Regions from separate parts of the Pseudoalteromonas sp. RB2-MNA-CIBAN-0110 genome, predicted to be linked through region 1. Evidence: predicted binding sites of a transcription regulator. Region 1 holds the regulator's gene; each other region holds the start of a gene.
The links. The regulator LexA, encoded in region 1, represses DNA repair genes until DNA is damaged. The targets are predictions, from matches to a motif close to TACTGTATNNNNATACAGTA.
Positions count from the first base shown of each region.

Region 1 (7,676 bases):
TGGCAACCCAATTAAATACTTTTACTCCTGTAGGTACCGATATAAGCATGGTCGCGTACATAAAAAACAACTCGCCAGCGACCGGCATCCCAGTGGTAAACATATGATGAGCCCATACAATAAAGCTCAATAGTGCTATGGAGGATGTGGCGTATACCATTGAGGCATAGCCAAAAAGTTTTTTACGAGAAAAGGTAGGTATTATTGTAGATATAATGCCAAAGGCAGGAAGAATCATTATGTATACTTCGGGATGACCAAAAAACCAAAAAATGTGTTGGAACATCACCGGGTCGCCACCGCCTGCGGCATCAAAAAAGCTGGTCGCAAAATACTTATCGGTAAGTACCATAGTGACAGCTCCTGCAAGCACTGGCATTACCGCTATTAATAAAAAGGCAGTAATTAACCACGTCCATACAAATAAGGGCAACTTCATCCATGTCATGCCTGGGGCACGTAAGTTCACTATGGTTACAATCACATTGATTGCGCCCATTATTGAACTAATCCCCATAATATGTACGGCAAATACAAACAATGCAGTATTATCATTACTGTATGTTGTAGACAGTGGTGCATAAAAAGTCCAACCAAATGCAGGACCCCCACCAGGCATAAATAACGATGCCAATAGGATTAAAAACGCAAACGGTAAAATCCAAAAGCTCCAGTTATTCATTCTTGGCAATGCCATATCTGGCGCGCCAATCATGAGTGGTATCATCCAGTTAGCAAGGCCTGTAAAGGCCGGCATAACCGCACCAAACACCATAATTAAACCATGCACTGTGGTCATTTGATTAAAAAAGTGAGGATCGACCAACTGTAAACCTGGTTGAAATAATTCAGCTCTGATCACCATGGCCATTCCACCACCAATTAAGAACATGGTCAGCGAAAAAATTAAATATAAACTACCTATATCTTTATGATTAGTTGTGTAAAGCCAGCGTTTAAAACCTTTAGCTGGGTGATGAGCATGATGAGCTTCATTGGCGTTAGATTGTTCTACTATGCTACTCATTAGTTCGCCTCCACTTTGGCATCAAGTGCTGCCTGTATTTGACTCGGTTGAATAACATCACCCGTATCATTACCCCACGCATTACGTTTATAAGTAATAACCGCTGCTAATTGCTTTATAGATAACTGTTTGGCAAATGCTTGCATTGCCGTACCGGGTCGCCCATGGATAACTACATCAATGTGATCTTTTATATCGCCAAGCACTATAGGGCTGCCTTTAAGTGCAGGAAATACACCCGGTAACCCCATGCCAGTAGGCTGATGACATGCAGCACAATTGGCCATATATACTTGTTCGCCTAAAGTCATTAATTCTTCTTTTGGGAGGGTTTTATCAAGTAATGCGGCATCTGCTAATGCTGCTTTTTGTTTAGCTTGCTTTGCATCTGCAAGCCACGTTTTAAAATCAGCCTCAGATTTAGCGACCACCACAACGGGCATAAAGCCATGATCTTTACCACACAACTCAGCACATTGGCCTCGGTAAGTACCTTCTTCGTTTATGTTCGTCCATGTTTCGTTTATAAAGCCGGGATTCGCATCTTTTTTAACTGCAAAATCAGGTACCCACCAAGAGTGAATAACATCGTCAGAAGTCATTAAAAATCGTACTTTTTGATTTATTGGCAGTACGAGAGGTTTATCAACCTCAAGTAAGTAGTTAGGATTTTTATCTGCAAGATTCGCTATTTCATCTTGCGGGGTAGATAAAATAGAGTAGAACTCTACATCTTCACCCATATATTCATAATGCCATTTCCATTGCGAGCCTGTAATTTTAATAGTGAGATCAGCTTTGCTGGCATCTTCCATTGCAATTAGGGTTTTAGTGGCTGGTACTGCCATAGCAATTAAAATAACAAACGGGATTGCAGTCCAAAGTATTTCTACTTTAGTGCTTTCGTGAAATTGGGCAGGTACAGCCCCTTTAGATTTACGGTGATGAATAAGTGCCCAAAACATAATTGCGAACACTATCACCCCAATCACACAACATATTATAAATATGGTCATGTGCAGCTGATATACATTATTGCTTATATCGGTTACGCCTTTGCGCATATTGTATTGGCTGTTAGCCAAAACTGGGTGCGAAAAAACACATAATATAAGCCACAAGGTAGAGGTCAGTTTACCCATGTGACGGCTCCTTTGATGCTATTGCGAATGCAAAGCGAAGAGGCATACGGCTTAAACGCCAATTCGTTATTTTTATTTTTTTAGTCAATCTCATTTAATATTGATTGGTTTTGCTGCGCCAACAACGGGTTTGTGTATATTGTGTGTTCTCAAAACTAAAAAGCTGTGAGTTATTATTAGCTCAGCACATTAATAATTAGCTAAAAAATGAACAACAAGCAAGTTTTAGTATAAAAAACAATCAGGTGATATTGAGTAATTAATAAAAAATCAGTAACCAACTAGGTAACAGTAAGTTCAAAAGATGAGCAAAACAAAGGGGTTTAACGCATTCGAAGGGGGAAAATATAAGTGCAAAAAAGTTTACAGCTTAAATTGTCAGTGAGCTATTTATGCCCTATTTTTAGTGCGAATTTAAAACAAAAAATGCGTACTAATTAGTACGCATTTATAAAACTGCTTGTTTAAAAGCTATTTTTAAAGTCACATCCAATCAGCGTTTCTTATAACGCCAACGGCTAAGCCTTCAATATTAAAAGACTCATTTTCAAGATCTACTTCAATAGATTCAAAATCGTCGTTTTCAGCATGAAGTAATACTTTACGACCCGCTTTCTCAAGACGTTTTACAGTTACGTCTTCGTCTAGGCGGGCAACAACAACTTGCCCGTTTTCAGCGGTTTGAGTACGATGTACAGCAAGTAAATCACCATCCATAATACCAATATCTTTCATGCTCATACCGTTAACGCGTAGTAAAAAATCTGCAGCCGGTTTAAACATTAATGGATCGATTTTGCAGTGACTTTCAACGTGCTCTTGCGCCAAAATAGGTGAACCAGCAGCAACACGCCCTATAAGCGGTAAACCTAATTGTTCTGGCTCTTCTTCTTCAATTAACTGAATACCACGGCTTGCACCTGGTTTCATTTTAATTGCGCCTTTTTTAGCAAGTGCTTTTAAATGTTCTTCAGCAGCATTGGCACTTTTAAAACCTAATGTTTGCGCTATTTCAGCACGTGTAGGAGGCATACCAGTGTCTTTAATAAAAACTTTAATTAGTTCGAGTATTTGAGCTTGGCGGTTCGTTAATGGTCGCATACAACTGGTTTTCCATACAGTATATTTAACTGTGAGTATATACAGTTAAATAAAAATCGCAAATTTAAATTAAGCCTTAAAATAGCCAAAGTAATTTCACTTGTGTACATTTTAGGGATATAACTAAAGCTAGGTTTATAAATGATTAAAAAAGCAAAGGAGTCATTATGAGTATTTGGTACCAGCCCATCACTTTAGAGCTGTGCAAGCAGTTAGAACAAGGCATTGATGGCCAAGGAACATTAATGAAAACCATGGGAATAGAAGTCACTGAAATTGGTGATGATTACTTAGTAGCCACTATGCCGGCAATTCCTGAGCATCATAACCCAATGGGAATGGTTCACGGCGGTGCTAACGTTGTACTTGCCGAAACAGTTGCCAGCTATGCAGCTAACTTTGTTGTCGATTTTACAAAATTTTACTGCGTGGGGCAGGAAATTAGCGCAAGTCATTTAAAAGCATCTCGCAACGGCACTTTAACAGCAACGGCAAGAGCGTTTCATATTGGCAAACGTAGTTCAGTGTGGGAAATAAAAATTACAAATAGCCGCAATGAGCTGTGCTGCGTATCAAAAATGACCGCAGCAGTCGTAGAGCGAAGGTAGTTACTTTTCGATTGGGTAAATTGTAATTTCCATACCCGCACCAATCGCAGATATACGTAGTAATGTATCTGCATCTAAGGCTTGATTAAAGCACTTAGGGGAAGTGCCTGATTCAAAACCAATATCAAACGTTCTACGTGAACAGCTTAACCATTGCTTTAGCGCGTTACGCGAACACGATTCAATAAGCTCACATATATGGTTTATTGCTTTGTCAGGCGTGTTTACTACACCTGTTGCTTCAATACGCGCTAATTGACGGTATTCGTCTTTGTCATAATGTAAAATCGTCGCGACTTTTTTCAAGTCTGCCACTAGCAAACTAATATCTTGCTTTGATTCAAGCTCAAGATCTACATTTAAAAATTGAATTTCCGACATCGTTTCGTATTTATCCTCTAATAATTTCATTGCAAACTTTAACGCAGTTTTACCGTTATACCAAATCAACTATGCTCTATTAACCACTTTATATAGATATTTCGCAGCTTTTAAGTATTTTTTAGCGTTTAAAGCTAGCTGGATATCAAACACTCAGCTCAATTAAACAAATAAGTCATGTTAGCAATTTAAGTGTAATCTTTTTTATTTTTAAATGATTACAGTAAGCTATAGTTTAAACTGCGACAAAATGTCGCAGTAACTAATCCCATTAATGTAATAAACTAGCCTCTAAAAATAATAAGACTAAAACATGAATAAAAAAATATTTAAGTATGCTCGCAAGTTACATAAATGGCTCGGTTATTTGCTCACATTACAAATTTTAGCTTGGCTATTAGGCGGTTTAGTCATGAGCGCTATTCCTCTTGATAAAGTTCATGGGGAGCATCTTGCAACACGTACTCTTAATAACCCATTTACGCAGGCTGATTATGTTGCCTCCCTTAACGATATTGCATCTCAGGTGGTTAATCCAACACAAATAATTTTTGAGAACTTTTTAACCACACCTATAATTACAGTAATAAATAAAGATGAACAGCAAAGCTTTAACGGTATAACAGGCCGGCCTTTTGAGCCGCCAACTAAAATACAAATTACCGCAAATGCTAAAGCACACTTACTTATTGATGCTCAAGTGACAAGCGCTGTACTGCTAAAGCAAGGTATGCGAGAAGTTGGATATAAAACCAATGTTTGGCAGGTACAATTTGACGACACATTTAACACAACACTGTATTTGTCAGAAAATAACGGCAAAGTTATCACCGTTCGCAGCACACTATGGCGAATTTTCGACTTTTTTTGGATGTTACATATTATGGATTACGATGAGCGAGAGGATTTTAATAATCCGCTGCTTATTAGTTTTGCAGCAACCAGCGTACTTTTTTGCCTAAGTGGAATATTACTACTTATGCAAAACATACGACTAAAACGATTTATCCGAATTAAAAGTAAGAATAAATCAAAGTAGTCATATTGGTTTTTAAGAACTAGCGCACTCTCACCAAAGAGTAAATAAGCCCTAGGAAGTACCCAAGGGCAGATTTTATTCCAAGTGTTTAAATCGACTCAAATGTCGCTTTAACATTTCGTTTTCGAAAATCAACTCATCACGCTCATCCAGCAATTGTAAAACTAAAGCTATTGCCGACCAATCTAACGAAAAGTCATGTTGAATACGGGCCGCTTTTTTAACTAAGGTCACTGCAGATACCGTAAATTGCCACTGCGTAACATGCTTCCCCTCAATTGGAACCGCAATATTGTGCTCAACTAGCTCATATAAAATTGCTTCGCTAATATCACTACTCAAACATAGCTCTTTGCTAGTAAGTAAATCATCTTTTTGTGTCACGATAATTTGCATTATGGCTTGCTCCAGTTATTACGGGGATCAAAGTGAGCTTTTTCGGCTAATTCTTCCCAAAGTTTTTTACTGGTATCATCAACAGATGTTGGATTAACAATTTTAAGCACAGCAAATAAATCACCTTTGGCTTTTTTACTCATTAATCCCTTACCTTTAATACGCAAGCGTTGACCAGACTGACTATTAGATGGAATAGTTAATTGGATTTTGCCTGCCAACGTAGGTAAATTTATTTTTGTACCAAGAGCCGCTTCCCATGGTGCAAGAGGGACGACTATATTTAGGTTATGACCTTCAACATCAAATAATGGGTGGGGCACTAAACTAATTTGTAAGTACAAATCGCCATTTTGCCCGTTCGCTGACCCTAATCCGCCTTGCCCTTTTAGTCGAATTCGTTCGCCATTTACTGAACCTGCGGGAATTTTCACTTTAAGTGATTTTTTAATTTCAGAGACACGACCACTACTATCTCGCTGCGGTAACATAAACTCAACAGGCTTAACGGTATCAACTAAAGTCTCTTCAAGAAAAATCGGGAACTCTATTTCCACATCTTGTCCTTTTTGCGCGCGAGCGGCGTTACTTCTGCCCTGCCCGGAACGATTGAATCCACCGGCGCCGCCAAACATTGAATTAACAAAATCAGAAAACTCTTGATCGGTTTGAGGATCGCTTTGCTGATAATTACTTTGCGATGAAGCATTGTTACCACCATAATTACCTTGCTGTTGACGAGCACGATTTTGTTGATGACGACGTAACTCGTCGTATTTAGTGCGTTCTTCTTTGTTATGAATGACTTCGTAAGCTTCTGCTACTTCTTTAAACTTATCTTCTGCTTGAGGCTCTTTGCTTACATCTGGGTGATATTTTCTGGCTAACTTTTTATAAGCTACTTTAACCGCTTTATCGTCTGCATCAGGCGATATTCCAAGCACTGCATAATAATCAACAAATTTCATTTGCAATCCAAATCCCCATATTGAGTAAGCTTTAAGCATACTCCTTAACGTATAATCTTGTGTGGTTAAAATACGATAAATAGTAAGAAATAAATGAATAGTGAAAATAACTTTGAATAAAAAATTAATCGGACACTTTTTAGTAATATAAGTGCAGGCCTTAAGTTAACTTTATCTTTTATCTTCAAGGCTTTAAACTGCCTGTTCCTGTAGTTCACATTTGTGATGGATATGACTCGATTTATTCTGGCCTTACTGGCTTGTTGTGTGTGTTTTTCGGTATCTGCCGAACAATTTACCCGTTTTTCAACGGCTAAAAGACATTTAATTAAAACCCTCCCTGACAACGCCAAAAGTATTTACTGCGGTTGTGATATTAAAAAAGAAGGCAAAAAACTCATTCCTGATCCTTCTAACTGTGGTTACATTCCTCGAAATACACTTACCCGCTCAGGCAAAGTAAATGTGCGAGCACTACGCATTGAGTGGGAACATATTGTTCCGGCGTGGGAATTTGGTCATCAGCTACAATGTTGGCAAGATGGCGGACGTAAAAACTGCCGTAAAGTAAGTGCTAAATTTAGAAAAATGGAAGCTGATATAAATAACTTAGCGCCAGCTATTGGCGAAATTAATGCCGATCGCTCTAATTATCGTTTTGGCATGCTTAGCGAAAACGCCACACAGTATGGTCGCTGCGAAGTAAAAGTAAACTTTAAGCAACGTGTAGTTGAACCGCCTGTCTATGCACGTAAACGTATAGCCGACACTTACGCTTACATGCAGAAAACATACGGTTTAAAAATCTCTGATAAACAGCAAAAGTTATTTAATGCGTGGAAAAAGCAAGCATTTGCAGATACAAGTAGTGCGAGCAAGCTCTAAGCTTTAACACTCATTTACATAAATCAAAGTTATAAATGTTGAATAAACGAGCGAGTGTTGTAATATTTTAAACAACTTATTTACAGAAAGTCCTTAACTATGTTTAAAAATAATAAAACCTCGCTTGCC
Region 1 is NZ_JBEOOQ010000043.1:10,030-17,705, reverse strand. Features, by position in the region: gene ctaD (cytochrome c oxidase subunit I) at 1-1,027, opposite strand, end outside; gene coxB (cytochrome c oxidase subunit II) at 1,027-2,169, opposite strand; gene lexA (transcriptional repressor LexA) at 2,653-3,270, opposite strand; gene AAEY68_RS17555 (PaaI family thioesterase) at 3,438-3,878, shown strand; gene AAEY68_RS17550 (hypothetical protein) at 3,879-4,259, opposite strand; gene AAEY68_RS17545 (membrane protein) at 4,573-5,298, shown strand; gene AAEY68_RS17540 (chaperone modulator CbpM) at 5,374-5,694, opposite strand; gene AAEY68_RS17535 (DnaJ C-terminal domain-containing protein) at 5,694-6,662, opposite strand; gene AAEY68_RS17530 (endonuclease) at 6,894-7,547, shown strand; gene AAEY68_RS17525 (S41 family peptidase) at 7,647-7,676, shown strand, end outside.

Region 2 (7,676 bases), on a different contig from region 1:
GATTCAGATTCGCGTTGCTTACGTGCATTGGCCGCTCTGCGTTCTAAATCGCGGATACGTTTGTCTTCAGCACTTTTTTTATCTTTTTCTTTCTTTTGAAGTTCAGCAATTTTTTGCTCAACTTGTTTTTGGTCAACTGTAACGGCTGATACTGCTTTATCTGGCGTAGGTATAGCCGAATTAAGCGTTACTTCCATTACTTTAGGTGCTGGCGGATGAATGTTTGCAGACGCATACAAAAAACCACCAATTCCTAAATGAAGTACTATCGATTTTACTACTGAACTATTCATACAGCTACTTCCCCTCAAAGGATTCAGTCATTAATCCTACTGATGGTACGCCTGCATTTTTCAAAAAATCCATTAGTAATAATACTTCTTGATACGACACCTTACCCGAGCCTTTAATCATAACTGGCACGTCAGGGTTTTTCATTAACTGTAATTTTATAACCGCAGCAACATCAAGTGCTTCCATAGGCTCTTTAGGATCAGTACCTACGCTTACATAATATTTACCCTCTGCATCAATTGAAGCAATAATGGGCGGAGTATCTTTAGTATCAACTAAATCAGACTCTTCCATTTTAGGTAAATCAACTTTTACACCGTGTGTAATAAGCGGTGCTGTTGCCATAAATATAATAAGTAATACCAACATTACATCAATGTAAGGTACTACATTAATTTCTGCGACCGGACGGCGCTTTTTACGCTGATACATTCGCTTGTGCCTCTATTTGTGTAGCTGCTTGACGGTGTAAAATATTAGCAAACTCTTCCATAAAGTTAATATAGTGAGACTCAAGCTTTTCAACACTGTTTGAAAAGCGGTTATAAGCAATAACGGCCGGAATTGCCGCGAATAAACCCATAGCAGTCGCAATAAGTGCCTCTGCTATACCGGGTGCTACCATTTGTAATGTAGCTTGCTTAACTTCACCTAGTGCAATAAAGGCATTCATAATACCCCACACTGTACCAAACAAACCGATGTACGGACTAATAGAACCTACCGTTGCTAAAAACGATAAGCTAGATTCAATTTTTTCAATTTCACGAGAAAGCGCAACACGCATAGAACGATACGTCCCTTCCATAACAATACTCGCACTTTGAAATGTATTCTTTTTATGACGAGCAAACTCTTTAAAGCCTGAAGTAAATAAGGCTTCAATACCTTGAGACTGACCGCTGCGTGACGATATTTCGTTATACAATTTACTTAGATCAATACCAGACCAAAATTTTTGCTCAAATTTCTTAGCATTTGATAGTGCATCTGATATTGCTTTTTTACGCTGAAATATAATTGTCCACGACATTACAGACATGGCAACTAGCCCTAACATCACTAACTGAACAAGCAAGCTTGCTTCTAAAATTAGGTCTAAAAAATTAAGCCCTGATCCCACGTTAAACTCCTAAGTAATTTCAAAATACGGCAAATTGGTTAATTTGTGTAAATATGACCGTTTATACGGTCAAAAGTTGCATCTAGTGTATCTAGTCCATTTCAAGCTGACAACGGTATTGCTATGAATAGGCAACAAAAAACGTTAAAAAACAGCTTTAGTTGGCATTTCCCTTTGCCTCAGTATTTTATTTAATCTTTTAAATAAACTCGCTAACTATAAATATGCGTAAATATATAAGTAAAACGTCATAAAATGCGCCGTTTATTCAAATTAAGAGCATAAACACTCAAAACCTATAAGCCTTACCTTCACGTAACAGTAAAACTAATACCGAGCCACATCAAAAGAAATTACTTAAGCTAGAAATTTCATTGACTTATAAATTTAACGATTAATTAACGCGCAAGATTCAAACAACAATAAAATTCACCGAATTAGTTTTTCTAATCTGAAAATACAAATTTTCTAGTTTGAACAAAAAGATGATCTTACGTATTATTCTCCCATACCGAACTAGCGCACCGAATGAGATAGTTTCATTAAGCCAAGTTCTTAGTAATAGGATATTTTATCGTATTACATTGTTTTACTCTTTCTGGATAAAACCAAATTCAGTAAAACGTAGTTCCCTGGATTACTTCCTTCAACTTGTTGTTTGCCCGCATTTTTTGCGGGCTTTTTTTTGCCTACAATTTAGTGCGCTACATACTTTATTTATAAACTAATAATTGCTCTACCTATTTTACAATAAGTAATTCGGTTACTAGTTTGAATGGTACGCAGGATAGCTTCGCGAGTCTTAACGCCCTGTGAATTAACAGTTAACTATAAAGCGTATAAGTATTTTGAAATAACATTTGCAACAGTGTGCTGAGGTTTTGGGTAAAATACCAGCCGTATAAATATTTGAAAGAAAGGGATACTAAGTCAATTACCTGCTGCGCAATAAACCACAGCAAGCAATGTATATGATGAGGCTAGTCTTTTTTAGGAAGTAAATCAAAGTGATGATATGCACTGTCAGACACTATTCGCCCACGCGGAGTACGCTGAATAAACCCTTGCTGAATTAAAAACGGCTCTATTACATCTTCTATTGTTTCACGCTCTTCACCAATAGCTGCAGCTACATTGTCGAGCCCTACTGGACCGCCCATGAATTTTTCAATTATGGCGAGTAAATATTTGCGATCCATATAATCAAAACCACTTTTATCTACATCAATCATATCAAGCGCTTGCTTAGCTACTTCGGCGTTTACTGTGCCGTCAGATTTTACCTGTGTGTAATCGCGTACACGCCGTAATAAACGGTTTGCAATACGTGGTGTACCACGTGAACGTTGTGCAATTTCGGTTGCGCCGTCGTCACACATTTCTAAACCAAGATAATGTGCAGAGCGCCCTACTATGTGCGACAAATCTTCTACAGAGTAAAACTCTAATCGCTGCACAATACCAAAACGGTCACGTAGTGGCGATGTAAGTGAGCCTGCTCGCGTAGTGGCACCAATAAGCGTAAATGCAGGTAAGTCTAATTTAATAGAACGCGCAGCTGGGCCTTCACCAATCATTATATCAAGCTGGTAGTCTTCCATTGCTGGATACAGTATTTCTTCAACTTGCGGGCTTAGCCTATGTATTTCATCAATAAACAGTACATCGCCTTCTTCTAAATTAGTAAGTAACGCAGCTAAATCACCTGCTTTTTCAAGTACAGGGCCGGATGTTGTTTTAATACTTACGTGTAATTCGTTGGCTACGATATTTGCAAGCGTGGTTTTACCAAGCCCTGGTGGGCCAAATATTAATAAATGATCGAGCGCTTCACCACGGGTTCGAGCAGCTTCAATAAAAATTTCCATTTGCTGCTTAACATGAGGCTGGCCTCTGTAGTCGGCTAAAAGTTTTGGTCTTATTGCACGATCTATAGAGTCTTCATTTGTTTTTTCAGTCGCATCAATTAAGCGATCCGCTTCAATCATGGGTTACTCACAACATTGATTTTAAAGATTCTCTAATAAGAACCTCAGTAGACATATCGGGTTTGCTTATCGATTTTACTGCTTTTTGAGCTTGTGGCAATTTATAACCTAATGCAAGCAGTGCCGATACGGCATCATCGGCTGCGTTATTAGCTATTGTCGCATCGCTCATTGGCTCTATTACTGCGCTGTCGCTAAATGGCGTAAATAAATCATTACCCCAATCTTTTAATCTGTCTTTCATTTCGAGTACTAAACGCTCGGCTGTTTTTTTACCTACACCGGGTAATTTAACTAGCGACGTTGAGTCTTCGTTATTTACACAGCTTACAAATTGCTTTGCCGACATGCCCGATAAAATAGCTAAGCCAAGTTTTGGCCCAACGCCATTTGCTTTTAATAGCTCTCTAAACAAGGCACGTTCAACTTTATTATTAAAACCAAATAATAGCTGAGCATCTTCACGCACTACAAAGTGGGTGTAAACAATCGCGTTTTCACCAATTTTTGGTAAATCGTAAAAACAGGTCATTGGCATTTGTACTTCGTAACCGACACCACTTACTTCGAGTAATATTTCTGGTGGCTGTTTTTCGACTAAAATACCATTTAAGCGGCCTATCATAGTTATTTCCTTAAACGTCCTCTAACGGTTTTGCTTGCGCTACCCGCTAGTTTAATTAAATTTTGTTCTGAGTGAGCGTGGCAAATCGCAATAGCGAGTGCATCAGCTGCATCGGCCTGTGGCGTACCTGGTAGTTTTAAAATATTTTTTACCATGTGTTGCACTTGAGTTTTATCAGCGCCACCGTTGCCTACTACTGCTTGCTTAATTTGCCTAGCTGAGTATTCAAATACGGGTAAGTCGGCCATTGCAGCGCCAACAATCGCCGCGCCTCTAGCTTGGCCTAGTTTTAAAGCTGAATCGGGGTTATGCGCCATAAATACTTTTTCAATGGCAAAAGTTTCTGGCGAAAACTGTTCAATAAGCTGTGTAATGCCTTGATAGATCATTTTAAGCCTAACCGGAAAAGGATGATCGGCTAACTTAATACAACCACTGCCTAAGTATGTAAATTTAGAACCTTGGTGGGCAACAACGCCATATCCGGTCAAACGTGAACCAGGATCGATCCCTAAAATAATGGCCAAACAGCACTCCATTGTTATTATTTTTAAATTACGCTAATAATGCCAGAGCACTGTATAAATTACCAGTACAAAGAAAAACAAAAATGCCCACGTGTTAGGTGGGCATTTGAAGGAGCATGTTAGTTTAAGCTTACCCTAGGGCACGCACTAATCCTTGGGTATTTTGTTTAAGTGTTCGGGCAATCATTAAATAGCCTAAACCAGCCACAAATACACCGCCAGCTACAGGACCAATAATCCATATATGCGGGTGTAACTTACCTGCTAAATCAAACATTTGTTGCTGCACAATTAAAAGTGCTATATCACTAAAAAATGCAGCAACTAAGCCAGCTAAACCGCCGAGTAATAAAAACTCGTACAAGGTCGCGTTTTTAATTAATCGACTTTTAGCGCCAAGCGTTCGCAGTATTACAATTTCTTGCATACGCTCACCTAAACTAGCTTGCACTTGCGATATAAGTACAAGCGCGCCACACAGCACAACAATTGCAAGTACAAAGCCAATGGCGAGTGATACTTGCGAAATAGTTGTTTGTATTTGCTTAACAAAGTTATCAATATCAATCGCTGTAATAGTAGGGTAAGTACGCAATAACTGGCTAAAGTCACGCTTTTGATCTGGGTTTATACGTACCGACGAAATATACGTCGCCGGAAAATCTGCAAGTACATCTGGGCTTAAAATAATAAAAAAGTTAGGTTTAAGCGTGGCCCAATTAACTTTGCGCACACTGGTGATTTTAGCATCGAACGACTGCGAACCAATTAAAAATGTGAGCGTATCGCCTATCTCAACATCTAAACGCTCAAGCATCGACTCCTCTACTGAGGCTTCAGCCATCGCATTTTCACCAAACCACGTGCCTTGTGTTACTTCATTTTGGTCAGGCACATCTTTAAGCCATGTAAGGTTTAGCTCGCGGCCAATACCTGCACGTGCTTCTTCGTCTTTTTTCTCGTTGTCTTGCAGCGATACAGAACGTGCTACCAACTCGCCGTTTACCGCATTTACGCGTCCACGAATAGTGGGATAAAACTCTGATACCTGAATATCTTTTTGTGCTAAATACTCATTAATTGGCTCAAGCTCATTTTGCGTAATATTAACTAAAAACGCATTAGGCGCATCGGCAGGAAGTTGCGACTGCCAATCAGATATCATGTCGTTTTTAAGTACCACTAAAAACAGCAGTAATTTAATCGCTAATGAAAAACTAATTAACTGTACCGCGTTCACATTTGCACGCTTTTGAATAGATGCAATTGCAAGCGACCAACTGTTACCTGGCTTAAGCCCTAATTTTCGACCGCCACCAAATATTAATTTAGATATCAAAAACAACACACCAATTAGCGCAAGCGTTGAGGCAAACAAAATAAGCGTTATTTTTATGTTGTTACTAAATAACCACATTAATAAAAACACAGTTAGCGCACTCATGCCTAAATGCACACGACTTACTGCCAACTTGTCACCTAAGTTACGGCGCAGCACTCTAAGCGGTGGAATATCAAATAAATCAAATAACGGTTTAATAGAAAACATAACAGCACAAATTACGCCAGTGCTTATAGCCACCAGCCAAGGTTTAAAGCCACCTAAAGGTAGCTCTGTGCCCATACTTTTTGATAAGTAACTTGTTGCTATTTCTTGCAAGCCATAACCAATTAACAGCCCAATACTTACCGCCATTGCACATACAAGCAATAAATGGAGCATGTATATTTTGCGGATCATTGAACGGCTACCGCCTAGCGTTTTCATCATCGCTACTGGGTCGTATTGTCGTTCACAATAACGTTTTGCTGAAACGGCTATAGCCACTGCGGCTAAAATAATACCTAATAGGCCGGCAAGTAATAAAAAGCTCTCTGCACGGTTTAAACTATTTGAAATAGGTGATTGACGGTCTTTAACGCCGTACCATTGTTGGTTTTCTTTCATTTGTGGTTTAAGCCACTCGTAAAAGCTATTTATATCGGCCTCACTACCTGCATAAAGTTGGCGATAATAAACACGACTACCTGGCTGCACAACTTCGGTTTTTGCCACATCGTCAATATTAATAAGCACGCGGCGGCTGCTCGAAAATACATTAAATGGCGCATCGGGCTCTTCTACAATCACTTTTGAAACATTAAATAATGCAGCGCCAAGCTCTACTTGCGCGCCTATATCAATATTTAAACTGTAAAATACTGATTCACTTAGCCACACATTACCAGGCGTTGGTCCGCTATTAGCAACCTTAGTTTCACCTGTTAAGGTATCTTTAACTTTTAACTGCCCTTTTAACGGGTACGCATTAGATGCCGCTTTTACTGAGCTAAACTGCATTTCATCATCGGCAAACAACATAGTGTCGAAGTACACCATTTGCGCCGTTTTTAAATTTTGGCTCTGTGCTCTAGTAATAAAAGCAGTGTCGAGAACATGATCGCTTGCAAGTACACGGTCTGCTGCAATAAAAGCACTGCTTTTTTGCGCAATACTTTGCCCTATTCGCTCAGTAACCATAGACAGTGTAAGCACGGTTAAAACAGCAAGGGCGATAGCTGCGCTTATAACTGTTAGCTCACCACGGCGAAATTCTCGCGAAAATAACTTAAGCGCTAACTTAACCCACATTAGCAACGTCCTCTACTTGGCTTTTTACCAGTAAGCCCGCTTCTATTTGAATAATGTGCTCACATTTTTGTGCAAGCCCTTCATCGTGAGTAACCAAAATAAGCGTAGTGCCGTGTTGCGTGTTTAAATCAAATAATAAGGATTCAATCATTTTACCGTTTTTGCTGTCTAAATTAGCCGAAGGCTCATCAGCAAATAGTATTTTAGGTGTACCAATAAATGCTCGCGCAATAGCAACACGCTGTTGTTCACCGCCAGAGAGTTGCGACGGGTAATGATCAATTCGATGGCTCAAGCCTACTTTTTCAAGTAATGCAATTGCTTGCTCTTTTGCATCACTTTCACCAGCAAGCTCTGCTGGCAGCATAACGTTTTCTAATGCAGTTAAGCTTTGTACTAACATGAACGATTGAAACACAAATCCAATTTTAGCCGCGCGCAGTGCAGCACGCTCTTCTTCATCTAAATTGTGTAATGGCTCGCCATC
Region 2 is NZ_JBEOOQ010000023.1:3,641-11,316, forward strand. Features, by position in the region: gene tolA (cell envelope integrity protein TolA) at 1-293, opposite strand, end outside; gene tolR (protein TolR) at 298-726, opposite strand; gene tolQ (protein TolQ) at 713-1,417, opposite strand; gene ruvB (Holliday junction branch migration DNA helicase RuvB) at 2,398-3,405, opposite strand; gene ruvA (Holliday junction branch migration protein RuvA) at 3,413-4,030, opposite strand; gene ruvC (crossover junction endodeoxyribonuclease RuvC) at 4,033-4,557, opposite strand; gene AAEY68_RS12265 (ABC transporter permease) at 4,688-7,189, opposite strand; gene AAEY68_RS12270 (ABC transporter ATP-binding protein) at 7,179-7,676, opposite strand, start outside.
Region 2: ruvC (crossover junction endodeoxyribonuclease RuvC) is a predicted target of LexA. The motif match lies at 4,606-4,625, and genes of this name have one in related genera.

Region 3 (7,676 bases), on a different contig from region 1:
GATGGAACATTACTCGATTTACATTACGACAGTCATTTTTGGCTTAACGTTATTCCTGCGCAACACGCATTAGCAAGGGGCATTAGCCTAGATGCAGCTAAAGCAGATATTTTAAAATGCTATCAAGCTGTGAGCGGTCAAATACAGTGGTATTGTTTAGATTATTGGGAGCAGCAATTAAGCTTGCCTATAATGGAGCTTAAACGAGAGTCTCAGCATTTAATTAAAATGCGCGAAGACGTACCTCATTTTTTAACTGAGCTTAAAAAAGCAGGCAAAGAGTTAATTTTACTTACCAACGCCCACCCTGAGAGTGTCATGCTGAAATTTGAGCATACAGCGATTGATAACTACCTAGATGGTGTAGTGTCTACTCATGAATATGGAGTAAGTAAAGAGCAGCAAAGTTTGTGGCACCAAGTACAAAAAGACTTAGGGTTTAATAAGCAGCGCACTTTGTTTGTAGATGACAGTGTGCCGGTATTAAATGCCGCACGAGAATACGGCATCGAGCACTTACTTGCAGTTGCTAACCCAGATAGCCAACAACCACATAACGAAATAGCCGATTACCTAAGTGTTACCGACTATCGTAAGATTATCTAACTCAACTTACGTGACTTAAATTTTTGGGTAACGCGCTTCTAGCCCTTGATATACTAACTTTGCAAAATCTGCATGTTCTGTATCAAGGCTTTTAACTACTTCAACTAAATGCTCGTTATCTTCTTGCCCATTCCATTCTTTAATATAGCTACCATCTTTGTAACCGTGATCTTGGCGGAAAAAGTTTAACGTGTTTTTACCTACGTAGCCGCGATATAAATCATCAATATCCATACCCATTTGCGCCATACAGCCGGCAAAGGCACCTGCATTAAACGTTTTATCAGCAACAGCAGACGCCGCCAATATCTCTAGTGTTTGTTTAAAGTCATCAGCTTGTTGAGCATTGCTAAGCTCAGTTTCAAGTTGCTTTGCTAAGTCTTCGTAGCTAGTTTCACCGTCAATTCTAAGCGATAGACCAAAATGAAAAATATCAACCAACTCTAAAATAACTTGTTCAGTATCTGGTGTTTGTTTTTTCCACCATTTCCAACCATGATGATCCAACATTTCAGCACACTCAACCCAAATAGCGCGGTACCATTTAAACCCTTGAGTAAACCATTGCTCATGTACTTTAGTATTCATGGCGTTTTGCATTTCTAGCATCACTACTAGCTTGTTTAAATTGGCAGACATATCAGTTCCTGTCGTTTTGATTGGCGTAATGTTCGTTGGTGTAATAATACAGATAAAATGCTGATTGTGCATTGCTGTATATTTTTATTAGTGTGCTAGTTATGTTTATCGTGACGTCGTAAACTCATGCCATGAATCAATTAAATCAATGAAATCTTCAAAGCCACAACCACTACTTAAACCATTTTCTTCAAGCGCTAAATCGTCATCTTGATACGCTATTAGGTCTTCGCTGTCTTGATGAAGCGCATGGGCTTCAAATAATGCTTCGTCTTTCGTTAATATTAAATCTATTTCTTGGCCTTTTAGCGTTAGCGGCTCATAGCTTGAACTCACCGATGCAATAAGCGCTTGCACCATGGCTACTTTGTCTTTGCCTATTTCTTCGTTTAGCCAGCGACCAATAATAGCGTGTTCACTGCTTATTTTAATACGTAGCCCACTAATAGGGTCGCGAATAAATTGATATTCCATAGGGTTTGCCTGTAAATCTTTAATTGGGTAATTATATACGTAAACGCCCGTAAACCACAGGACATATAAAGTAAAATAGCGCCACATGGGCGCTATTTTACTCAACTTGAAAACCGTTAACTTCGCGATCTATAACGCGCTGCGTCAATAATCGACCATAAGTAAATAATAGGCACAAGTACAAAGCCTACAAGCACATAAATTAGTGCGTAACTTATTATAATAGCGAGTGCAAAAAATATAGCCGCTAAAATACGCCCTTGCACTAACTGCCCTAAACCAGGAAAAAATATATTACATAATGCTGCGATTACGTTACCGCCAGAACCTTGATCTGCCATACTAACCTCTGTATTTATTTGATTTTATAATTATTTACTTACACACTCTATGCCAATTTATTAAAGCTTACAAATCAAATAGTTAAATTAGTCTAGATTTAGAGAGTTAGTAAATTTTGCTAACTTTAGGTCAAATTAGCAATTTTTGTTATGTGTTTGCACTTTTCTATTCGCTCAATTAATTAGCAAGTTACTCGTTTTGAACACTATTTTATAAATAGCTGTTTATAAAAACAGTATTTTATTTAGCCTAACAAAAACACCTGTTATACTGGCCACAATATTGATTAAAAAGGCGTAACGATGGACGTTTCACAATTACTCGATGGCTTAAATGACAAACAACGCGATGCCGTTGCAGCCCCACTACAAAACATGCTGGTATTAGCAGGTGCTGGGTCTGGTAAAACACGAGTGTTAGTTCATCGTATTGCGTGGCTTATGCAAGTTGAGCAAGCCTCCGCTTACAGTATTTTTGCAGTTACTTTTACTAATAAAGCCGCTAAAGAAATGCGTGGCCGCGTTGAAGAAACACTAAAGGCCCCTGTAGGTGGCATGTGGATTGGTACTTTCCATGGTTTATCGCATCGTATTTTACGTGCTCATCACCGTGAAGCTAACTTACCTGAAGCCTTTCAAATTTTAGACTCTGACGATCAGCTTAGAATGATCAAGCGCTTATTAAAATCGATGAATATTGATGATAAAAAATGGCCCGCTAAGCAATTTGGCTGGTACATAAGCGCCAAAAAAGATGAAGCACTTCGCCCTAAAGATATCCAAGCATACGATATTAACGAGCAAATGATGCTGCGTGTTTATGCCGCCTATCAAGAGGCCTGTGATAGAGCGGGCCTAGTTGATTTTGCTGAAATATTACTACGCAGCTACGAAGTGTTAAAAAATAACCCTACGTTACTGCGTCATTATCAGCAACGCTTTGCACATATGCTCGTAGACGAGTTCCAAGATACAAATACCATTCAATATGCTTGGTTAAAGTTACTTGCTGGCGATACTAACAGCATTATGATTGTAGGCGACGATGACCAAAGCATTTATGGTTGGCGTGGTGCTAAAATCGAAAACATTAAACGTTTTTTAACTGACTTTAGCGCTGAAACCATTCGTCTTGAACAAAACTACCGTTCAACCGCGACTATTTTGAAAGCGTCCAACGCATTAATTCAAAATAACTCAGAACGTATGGGTAAAAGCTTGTGGACCGACGGTAACGATGGCGAGCCAATCTCTATTTATGCAGCATTTAATGAGTTAGACGAAGCACGCTTTGTAAGTAGCAAACTACGAAGCTGGTTAAATGCAGGTAATGCCCTACAAGATGCCGCAATTTTATACCGTAGTAACGCGCAATCTCGTGTACTTGAGGAGGCCATGCTGCAAGAAGGCTTAAAATACCGTATTTATGGTGGTATGCGATTCTTCGAACGACAAGAAATTAAAGATGCGCTTTCGTATTTACGCCTAGTAGGTAATCGTCAAGACGATGCCGCGTTTGAGCGTGTAATTAATACGCCAGCACGCGGTATTGGTGATAAAACATTGAGCCATATACGAGATTGTGCACGAGCAGAATCGTTACCGCTTTGGTATGCCGCAAAAGCAATTGTAGAACAACAGCACTTATCTGGTCGTGCTTCTGGTGCAGTAAGTAAGTTTGTAGAACTAGTTGAACAAATAGAAGATAAAATTAGCGATCTAACTTTGCATGAGCAAGCCAAGTACACAATTCAAACCTCAGGCTTAATGGCAATGTACCAAGCTGAAAAAGGTGAAAAAGGCCGTGCTCGCGTAGAAAACTTAGAAGAGCTAATTAGCGCATGTGACCAGTACGAACTTCCTGAAGACGAAGAATACAGCTCGCCTTTACAAGGCTTTTTAGCACATACATCACTTGAGTCAGGTGAAGGACAAGCAGAAGAGCACGAAGATGCCGTTCAAATGATGACACTTCACTCAGCTAAAGGATTAGAGTTTCCGTTAGTGTTTATGGTGGGCGTAGAAGAGGGCATGTTCCCTTCTCAGCAAAGTAACGAAGAGTCTGGCCGCTTAGAAGAAGAGCGCCGCCTTTGTTATGTAGGCATGACACGAGCAATGGATAAGTTATACATTAGCCATGCTGAGAGTCGCCGCTTATACGGGCAAGAAAAATACCATAGCCCATCACGCTTTTTACGCGAAATACCTGAGGACTGCGTAGAAGAAATCCGTATTAAAACACAGGTTTCTCGTCCACCTGCCGCCGGGCGTTTTAGCGCATCAGTTAGCCATGCCGCATTTGAAGACAGTGGTTTTAACTTAGGGCAACGAGTTTTGCATGCTAAGTTTGGTGTTGGTACCGTACTTAATTACGAAGGCAGTGGCGCGCAATCTCGCGTACAAGTTAACTTTGACGACCTTGGCAGTAAATGGTTAGTAACGGCCTATGCACGATTACAAGCTGTATAAATCTCACCTAAATGAGTTAGAACAACAACTAGCTGGCGCGTATCATCGTCAGCTAGTGTTGATTACCGGCAGCCCTGCTTGGTGTTATGAATTACTTAACTCATTAATAGATGAAAACAATACACTTGTTGTATCAAAGCAGTGCGCGATTAAAAATTCGTACTGGCCTACTCGCACTCACCAAATTTTAGGGCAAGAATTTGCTCATGCTGTTTATAATGGTTTTAGTGGTTTGCACCCTGATAAACTTGCAGCACTTACCGGCACCGTTAAAGCAGGCGGTATACTGTTTTTATTACTGCCCGAATTAAATGATTTAGCCTTTTGGCAAGACCCCTCATTAAGTACAGTGCAATCACACGGTCAAAGTATTGACTACAGTTTATTTAATAATCGTTTCGCGGCTATTATTAAGCGGTTACCCGCTTTTCATTTTAGTGAACAAAATGGCTGTATTAATAATCTCGTCAGCTCTGTTACGGATAATAAAATTGATTATCTACCACAGCAAAACTGCGTTGAACAAATAGTAAAAGTAGCTAATGGCCGTGCCAACAGACCTTTACTCATTAATGCTGATAGAGGTAGAGGCAAGTCGGCAGCACTTGGCTTAGCTGCCGCAAAATTGACTGATAAAAAAGTAATTATTTGCAGCACTCAGTTTAAAGCGACCCATAGTAGCTTTAAACATTTAGCCAACGAGCTGAGCCTTCAATACAACGCTGAACATAAACAGCTCGCCAACTTGCACTACGTTGCACCTGACGCGTTATTAAATGCATTACCTGAGTGCGATTTATTACTCATTGATGAAGCTGCCGCGATCCCTGTTCCGTTATTGCTAAAAATGCTAGCTCATTACCCTCGTATAGTATTTGCAAGTACACTGGTTGGGTATGAGGGCAATGGTAGGGGTTACACCATTCGCTTTAGTAACTATATAAAAGCGCACTATAAAGCCTCTAAAGTTGTAACGCTTGATGAGCCACTGCGTTTTGCCAAACACGATCCCCTCGAGAAGCACATTCGCACCTTGCTTGCACTCGATGCACAATATAAAGAGTTAAGTAGTGAGCAATTAGAGCAGCCAGTTCATAGCGAAATAACTCAGCAATCCCTTGTAAAAAATGAGCCTTTACTGCAACAAGTTATTGCCCTGCTTGCATTGGCTCACTATCAAAGTAGTGTAAACGATTTACGCCAACTACTAGACGCACCATCGCAACGAATATTCATCAGCAAAATTAACAATCAATTAGTTGGTGTATGTTTAATCGCAATAGAAGGTGGTTTAAGTGAAGAACTTGCTCTACAGGTTATAAGCGGAGAGCGCCGCCCACAGGGTCATTTAATGGCTCAAACCCTCTCACAACTTAGCTTTGATAATGACTACTTAACACAGTTGAGCGCTCGCGTTGTACGAATAGCGATTGATCCGAGTTCTCACAATATGGGTTTTGGTAAAAAGCTACTTAGCTATTGCGAGTCGCAAGTAAAAAGCCAATGTAGTTGGTTTGGTGCAAGCTTTGGCGCAACAGCGCAGCTACTTAACTTTTGGCAAAAACAAGGGTTTGATACCGTAAAACTGGGTTATCAACGCGATAAAAGCACAGCTGAACATTCAGCGCTTGTGGTTAAATGCTTAAGCAATAAAAGTGCAATTATCCAACCTTTGAAAAAGCAGTTTAAAAACGACTTTTTTTATGCTCTTTTAACACATTTTAAAACACTAGATTGGCAACTTGTAAGTATTTTAATTGAAGGATTTAGCGATGAGTTAGTAAGCCTCGAGACTCGCGAACGATTAGCCTTGCTCGTAAACAGTAACTTCACTCAATTTAATATCTCTGCGACTCTCTGGCAGGTAGTGAATCAGTCTCCTTCTTGTATGTCTCAATTAACAGAGTCTGATAAACAACTTTTAATAAAGTTAGTGCTGCAAAATGAATGTAATGAAAAAGTGATTCAACACTTAGGTTTATTAGGAAAAAAGCAGCTTGAGAATCAATTTAAACGTGCCATAAAAAACCTCACTAGTGCCATCTAATAACTCCTAGTTACCTATCTCTATTAAATCTTATCCATCTTTAAGCTATTTATTTAATTTGTTCTATCCTTAAAGCATTAACAGGTAAATTAAGATAAAGGCATGGAATTAATAAACTTTAAAGTGGGCTGCAAAACAATTTCACTTAAAATACTCGATATTTTATTAACAGAGCGCTTTGACAATAATCTAACAACTTTACCCAACAATAATAAAAGCTTTATTGGTGTTAAAGATTATATGGATATACCAACGCCTGTGTTTGATTTAGGTATTATTTTAAATAATATCTCAACCGAACAAAGTAATGCGCATGTACTAAAACAACTAAGAACATGGCAAGAAAAACTATTAAACTGGTTCAATACCCTTCAAAGTACCTTGCTAAATAGCTCGGCTTCTATTTCAAGCAATGATGCAGAACTACAAGATTTTGTTCTGTTTTACAAAGAGTTCAACACCGATAATGAAGACTTAAAACTAACAATGTCTCGACTTAACGAACCTTTCCAATCATTGCTAGAAACGGTAAAAGAAGCTATATCAGCTCATAATCAAAGCGATTATAAACAAGTATCAGCTCTGCTCGAAAAAATTAAGCGTAGTAACCTAATTCAGCTAGAGCGTTTATTCGAATCAGCTAAAGAGCAAATAACCTTAGACTATAAACCTATTATTGTTTTTACCACTAAAGACGGCTTAAACCCACACGTAGGGTTATTGGTAGATAAAGTCGAAGATAATATCGACTATAAAAAAGAAGACATTAAACCACTAGATAAGCTCACTGAGGTTGGTTTTGATCTAGACCCACAAACTAAAAATATGATGCGAGGATTAATCAAGCTTTCACAAAAGCACAGTGTATTAATTGATCCAAGCGTAATATTTAAACCAACACAACTAGAATAATCTGAAAGTGAAGAAACTCAAGCTTACGGACTATTTTAAATAGTCTTTAGATTTGGTTATAAACTTTAGTACTGAAGTAAGGAGCTATTCTACTCGACTTGTACATTTAGATAAATTGGAGAGAAATCGAGTGCGTAATGTTAGTTACTCATATTCTACTTTTCTGCAGACGTAAAAAAAGCCCGAAT
Region 3 is NZ_JBEOOQ010000066.1:1,684-9,359, forward strand. Features, by position in the region: gene yrfG (GMP/IMP nucleotidase) at 1-606, shown strand, start outside; gene AAEY68_RS20235 (dUTP diphosphatase) at 622-1,245, opposite strand; gene AAEY68_RS20240 (YacL family protein) at 1,351-1,719, opposite strand; gene AAEY68_RS20245 (hypothetical protein) at 1,836-2,060, opposite strand; gene uvrD (DNA helicase II) at 2,364-4,529, shown strand; gene AAEY68_RS20255 (tRNA(Met) cytidine acetyltransferase TmcA domain-containing protein) at 4,507-6,576, shown strand; gene AAEY68_RS20260 (hypothetical protein) at 6,679-7,488, shown strand.
Region 3: uvrD (DNA helicase II) is a predicted target of LexA. The motif match lies at 2,280-2,299, and genes of this name have one in related genera.